Regions from separate parts of the Paenibacillus sp. WLX2291 genome, predicted to be linked through region 1. Evidence: predicted binding sites of a transcription regulator. Region 1 holds the regulator's gene; the other holds the start of a gene.
What was found. The regulator NrdR, encoded in region 1, represses ribonucleotide reductase genes. The targets are predictions, from matches to a motif close to AACACNATATATNGTGTT.
Positions count from the first base shown of each region.

Region 2: the regulator NrdR is predicted to act here: its motif matches at 2,064-2,081, upstream of nrdI (class Ib ribonucleoside-diphosphate reductase assembly flavoprotein NrdI).

Region 1 is NZ_CP176755.1:1,733,685-1,737,086, forward strand. It holds gene mutM (DNA-formamidopyrimidine glycosylase) at 1-45, shown strand, start outside; gene coaE (dephospho-CoA kinase) at 55-648, shown strand; gene ACDE64_RS07470 (lytic transglycosylase domain-containing protein) at 648-1,223, shown strand; gene nrdR (transcriptional regulator NrdR) at 1,414-1,959, shown strand; gene ACDE64_RS07480 (serine hydrolase domain-containing protein) at 2,128-3,402, opposite strand, start outside.
Region 2 is NZ_CP176755.1:1,013,579-1,016,980, forward strand. It holds gene ACDE64_RS04460 (aryl-sulfate sulfotransferase) at 1-200, opposite strand, end outside; gene ACDE64_RS04465 (MarR family transcriptional regulator) at 278-1,021, opposite strand; gene nrdI (class Ib ribonucleoside-diphosphate reductase assembly flavoprotein NrdI) at 2,270-2,638, shown strand; gene nrdE (class 1b ribonucleoside-diphosphate reductase subunit alpha) at 2,625-3,402, shown strand, end outside.

The sequences.
Region 1 (3,402 bases):
TATTGCCCGGTATGCCAGCCGTTGCCGACACGTGTGAATAGTTGAGGTGAAGCCATGAATATAGGGTTAACCGGAGGAATCGCCACTGGCAAAAGCTCGGTGGCATCATGGCTCGTACAGCAAGGGGCGGCGCTAGTCGATGCGGATCAAATCGCGCGCGAAGTGATGATGCCCGGACATCCAGTGCTTCAGCAGGTAAGTCAGCGTTTTGGCGCAGAGATGTTACTGGCTGACGGGACGCTGGATCGCAAACGTCTGGGTGCACATATTTTCGCACATCCTGAGGAGCGGCAGGCATTGGAAGGCATTACCCATCCAGCGATTCGGGAGTTAATTTACAGTCGGGTTGCACAACTGGAAGCACAGAATCCGCAGCGTCTAGTAATCGCGGATATCCCGCTACTGTATGAATCCAAGGGTGCATATACATTTGAAGACATTATGGTCGTCTACGTACCGCGAGAGGTGCAGCTACAGCGATTGATGCAGCGGGACACGCTGGATGCAGAACAAGCGGCGCTGCGACTGGCGGCACAGATGGATATTGAACAGAAAAAGCAGCTTGCTGATATCGTGATTGACAACAGCGGTACTTGGCAGCAGACAGAGGCGCAGCTACAACAGTTCTGGAATGGCAAGGCATTATGATGAGCAAGCTCAAAGCTATGCTGATCCGCAAGCGTGTACTGCTGCCCTTGTTCGTCATCGTATTATTGCTGGTGCTGTTCAATACACGCTGGATGGGACTGGTGTATCCAATTCAATATAAGGATGAGATTCGTGCCCATGCTGCGGCGTATCAGGTCGATCCCTTTCTGATCGCATCAATCATTCGAGTTGAAACGAATTACCAGCCTAGCATGGAATCGAAGAAGGGCGCACTCGGTCTGATGCAGCTAATGCCTGACACTGCCAAATGGGCAATGGAAAAGGCACATCTGAGCGATGTGACACTGGATTCGGTCAAGCATGATGTGGACCCGAATATCGAGCTAGGCACATGGTATATCAACAACCTGATGCAGCAGTTTGGCGGCAACAAGATCGCGGTCATCGCCGCCTATAACGCCGGGCCCGGCAACGTCAAAAGCTGGATCAAATCCGGCAAATGGGACGGTACGCTAGAAGATGCCAAAGATATTCCTTACGGCGAAACGAGACATTACGTCCAGCGTGTATTATATTATTATAAGCAATATACAAAGCTGTATGATGAGTTCTAAGTCAGAGTATGAGATTTGACGATCCTCATTGGATCAGTGTTCCCAAAATCAATGCAGCAGACGAACGATAGATGCAGCATACGCAGCCCACAACAGGCATCCACAAACCAACACAAAACTGTACAAGTATCATGACACGCAATCCAACAAGCCAAAGAAGCATTTGTGATGAAAGGAAGGTGACACAGCGGTGAAATGCCCCTACTGTGGTCACAATGGCACCAAGGTGCTGGATTCCCGCCCGGCAAACGACAACAAGTCGATTCGTCGGAGACGGGAATGCGAAAGCTGTAGCCGCCGATTTACCACGTTTGAGATGGTGGAAGTTACCCCTCTGATCGTGATCAAAAAAGACGGCAGCCGTGAAGAGTTTAGTCGAGACAAGCTGCTGCGCGGTCTGATCCGCGCCTGCGAGAAGCGTCCCGTATCGGTAGATCAGCTGGATGCAATCGTATCCGAAGTCGAAAAGAGTCTGTACGCTACTGCGCTCGCAGAAGTGGAAAGTCGCGCTGTCGGCGAACTGGTGATGGAACAGCTGTATCCGGTCGATGAAGTAGCATACGTGCGCTTTGCCTCGGTATACCGTCAGTTCAAGGATATCAACATGTTTATGAAAGAATTGCAAGGCTTGCTGAGCGATGAACCAAAGAGCGACAAGAAGCCGATCCGCAAGCACGAATCGAATCCTTCCGCATCCGAAACACGTCGAGATATGGAAGATATCGAACGCGACTGATCATCGTATCATTCATCAGGACAATAGCAACAAAAAAGCATCGCTGTCACGAATCTCATGTGAGAATTCGTGCAGTGATGCTTTTTTAGTGATGCTTTTTGTTGATTTATGATTGTAGTGCAATAGGGAGTTGCATACGATTGGGGGACATATACAACCGCATGAACATTATTGTTTGATCTGTAATTTGAACACGGCATTGGCGGAGGCACCGAATACGATTTTGCCGCCTTCCGGCAAGGTTACTTGTTTGTTGCCACTATTGATGGACGAGTAATACAACTGTCCATCCGCTGTGTACACAACGAATCCGCCTTTGGTCGGGATATCGACAGTAAGTTTTTTGCCGCCGGCAGCTTTGCCAATCTTGAACCATTTGGCTACATGGTCGGAAGGCAACGTTACAACGGAAGAAGCGTTAGCTGTCAGTGTATCCATATCATCTTCGCTAATATACGATTGCGTGGTGGATTTGACATACTCTTTCTTTTGCTTGGTGTAGAATTCAAGATCAAAGGTATCGCGACCGTTCATCACTGGAATTTGCAAAGTATTCACACTATGATTGCTGTCCACGATTTTGGTTGCCATCGCATAGCTTTTGCTGTTATCGAGCGTGATCGTTTTGGTCAATACCGATGGAGCGCTGTAAAAGACCGATTGAATCAATTCATCGACATTGTAATACGTTTTGCCATCGCGTTTCGCCCATGCTTGCTGCACCGATTTGTCGAGTTTTTGCAAAGGTAGCTTCTGTCCGATATACATGACCATATGCGATTGGCTGAGGTTTGGCAGATTGAGATAGCCATCTAGCTTCATATATGTCAATCCATTGCTTTGCTTCTCAAAGCTGACGGTAGCCGAGCCGTCTTCGCTTCGGAATTTGCCTTTGCCAGCGTAGATATAATCCTGTTCTGGCACAAGCCCAGACATTTGTGCGGCGACATGCAGTTTGTTATTGTTGAACGCGACATTGAATGTTTCACCAGTTACGGCATACAGACCAGCATATTGCTTCATTTCCGCAGGCATTGCTACCTTACTAGCAGGCTTGTCGATCTGTTGATCAGGCAGGATTTTTTTGATGCTGCCTTTTTCTTGTAACAGATCCAGCATCACAGTAGTGGCATACGCCTGATCAAATATCGACGAACCGCCAGCTGAAGTGACTGCCATACTCAATCGCTCACCCGGAATCGTAATGAGGGAAGAGTGATATAGAATCGTATCGCCGCCTTTGGTCATCGCTTTCAGACCATACCGATCAAACGGGGAGAGATTCATCGCATCCCAGCCTAGCCCATAGTTGAAAATATTAGACGTTTCTGGCACCCAGATGCCGTTGCGATATTGTGGTTTTGCCATCTCGTCGGTCGCTTCTTTGGACAGAATATCTGTACGTTGACCAGTCAATACTTCGGCAAAACGAACGATGTCTTC
Region 2 (3,402 bases), 720 kb from region 1:
GCCGTACTGCCAAGCACATGACCACCGGGCAAAATTTTGTTCGGAAAGCCGCGCAGTCCCTGCCACAGCCGTACTTCGCGTCCGCTCATATCAATCAAGAGCGCCCCTGTATCCGCCGCCTGATAAATCGTGTACCCACTTGCAGCTTTGTCCGGGTTGTACAACGTCGTGCCTGTTGGATAAATGCTAGGATGTCCCATAATACAATCTCTCCTTTAAAGGTCAATGTGTAAGCATCGTTAGGAAAATAACGTAACAGCTACCAAAGCTATATTGCTCAATAACTGAGAAAACGAGGTTTCGTCTTCGGTGTCTTGCGCTTATCTGGCGTGTGCGATTGATCCTGCTGCGTTGTCGCTTCATGCGAAGGAGGTGTCGTTTGGTCTGCTGCATCCAGCTGTTGCTGATCCGGTGTCGCTGTATAGTTGCCAGTACCAGCTGTATCTTTTCCAGTTGGATGAGAACTTGCTGCCTGCGTCGAGCCCGTCTGTGTAGCCGAAGCAGACATAGATGCCACTTCTGCCACTTGTGTGTCTACCTCGTCCTGCTGACCATTGGCTGCTGCCAGCTCCAGAATCGCCTGTGAAAAGCCATTCAGTCGCTCGGTCATCTCACGGTACAGCGCAATCTGCTGTTGCAGCTCCTCCTGACTATGTTCGCCAAAGAGGAGCGTCGTACACGCCGCACCGATATTGCGATGTCGTTCATAGAAGGCGTGACCTTGCTCCGTTACCGTCAGTAGCACCGTACGACGATCTTCCGGCAATCGTCGACGAATCGCGAGTTGCCGTTTCTCCAGCTTGTCACTTACCGCTGTAATCGCCCCGGACGTAAAATCCAGCTCATCCGCCAGATCGCCGAGCCGCTGCTCACCATCCTCGATAATCTTGTGCAAAATAAACATTCCCGGTAGCGTAATGCCATCAATCGTAATCCGATCACGCTCTTTCACAAACTTGCGCACCATTTTGCGGAAATACCAATCCGCCTCCGCCAGCAATTCAAAATCCGATTGTGTCATGACGAGATATCCTCCTATATATTGATCGCTAACGAACATCCGTAGTAGATGGAGTAGAGCCTTATTGGAGATTGTACAAGTACAGCAATAACAAAGTGAATATCATTCAACGATAATTAAATGAACGTTAAACAAATGAATATTAAAATAATGAGTCATGAAGGATTGAACACAGTGTATGATCAATTATTCCGGGTTGTAAAGTAGGTTTTAGATGAGGAACGCACCTTGTACCGTACTCATAAAAATAATCTATACATCGATCCAGCCGTATACCGCCTACCTTCGCGCACTTAGTACAGCACCAAAATAAACACATAACAAACGTCCTATCAAATATTTTGATTCCAGTGTTTGCGCCCTTCAAACACGGGGTTCAATGAAAAGTGATTTTTGCGAGAGCAAAATATCTTACTGCTCCAGTGTTTGCGCCCTCCAAACACGGGGTTCAATAAAAAGTGATTTTTGCATCAGCAAAATATCTTACCTACTACCAATGTTTGTGCTCGCAATCCTACAATCATGACTTCTATAGAAGAAACGTGACTCGCCATGCTGACTTCTCAATATCTTTTTCACAAATACAACATCTCTCATCGCAAAATGATTGTTTTCATCCTCATCATTTCAAGACAAGCTTCTGAATCCGCTCCCAAATGGCGGTACATTAACAAATCTGCAATTGCAACATTCGCACCGATATGACATCAAGAAATCAAAAAGATTGTTGCAAGCTTTTTCAATTATGAACTTTCTTAAAATGAGGTAAATTTCATTTGCTTTTTTAGATCGAAAGCAGTAAAGTTTTATACTTGAGTGTCCAAAAATGTTATCGTTCCGACTACGTTTCTTGTTCTGGAAATGATAGACAAAACGGTGGAAGGAACAAACCATATATAGTATGTCAAGCAGTTTATTTTTTTGACGACATACCGGCAGTCACAACGATGCATATGTGCCGAATAGTTCTTGTTTTTAAAGGGAAAAGTGCTGCAAATCATCATGTCAGCACTTACGTTTCGTGCTTTCGTACGCTATTGACAACACAATATATAGGGTATACACTCAAAAACATCTCCCATATATTGATGAACGGATGTTTTAGGGGACAATATATGGGTAATGCTTTGTAAGAGCGGCTGACACAGTGGGGAATCAGCAATTCAGCGGGTTGTTACCGGTGATGAGGAAGCTGAGCTGTACAGCACACCTATACTACATATTGAGTTGAAAAGGAGATGTCATCCCATGCTGATTGCGTACGATTCCAAGACGGGCAATGTACGGCGGTTTATCGGAAAATTGAAACATGCATCAGTGCAGGCGGTACAGATTGAAGAAGCGCTACAACTGAATGAACCTTTTGTATTGGTCACCTACACGACTGGCTTCGGTCAGATTCCGGAACGGGTGACTCATTTTCTGGAAAGAAACCATAACCGTATGCTCGGCGTAGCAGCGAGCGGCAATCGCAACTGGGGTGACAACTTTGGCAAAAGCGCTGATCTGATCTCAGCACTTTACAACGTTCCCGTCGTATACAAATTTGAACTGTCCGGCACGACAGGAGATGCACAACGATTCGTACAGGAGGTAGAAAAAATTGCGGCATATTGAATTGAACAACCTATTAATGCAACGCGACGATAACGGTTTTTTCCGTTTGGATAAAGATAAAGAAGCGGTTCTGGAATATATGAAGGAAGTTGACGAGAAGAGCATGAGCTTCGCGGACACAACGTCCAAAGTACGCTACATGATCGACAACGACTATTATGAGGATATGTACCTCCACTATGGTGCACAAGATGTAGAAGAGGTGTACGAGATTACACACAGCTACAACTTCCAATTTCCTTCCTATATGGCAGCCTCCAAATTCTACAAAGACTATGCGGTAAAAACGAACGATCGCGCACAATATCTGGAGCATTATGCAGATCGTGTCGCTGTTGTGGCTCTGCATCTCGGTCGCGGTAACGCCGACAATGCCAAGACGCTGGCACGTTCCATGATGGAGCAGCGTCTGCAACCGGCAACCCCGACATTCCTGAATGCTGGGAAAAGTCGTCGCGGTGAGATGGTATCGTGCTTCCTGCTGGAAATGGACGATTCCCTCAATTCGATCAACTATGTACTGAACACATGCATGCAGCTGTCCAAAATCGGCGGCGGTGTAGCGGTCAACCTCTCCAAGCTGCGCGGACGCGGCGAGCCGATCAAAGGCGTGGAAGGTGCAGCCAAAGGCATCATGCCAGTACTGAAGCTGATGGAAGATGCATTCTCCTATGCCGATCAAATGGGTCAACGTAAAGGCTCTGGTGCTGCATACTACAACATCTTCGGCTGGGATATCCTAGAGTTCCTCGATAGTAAAAAGA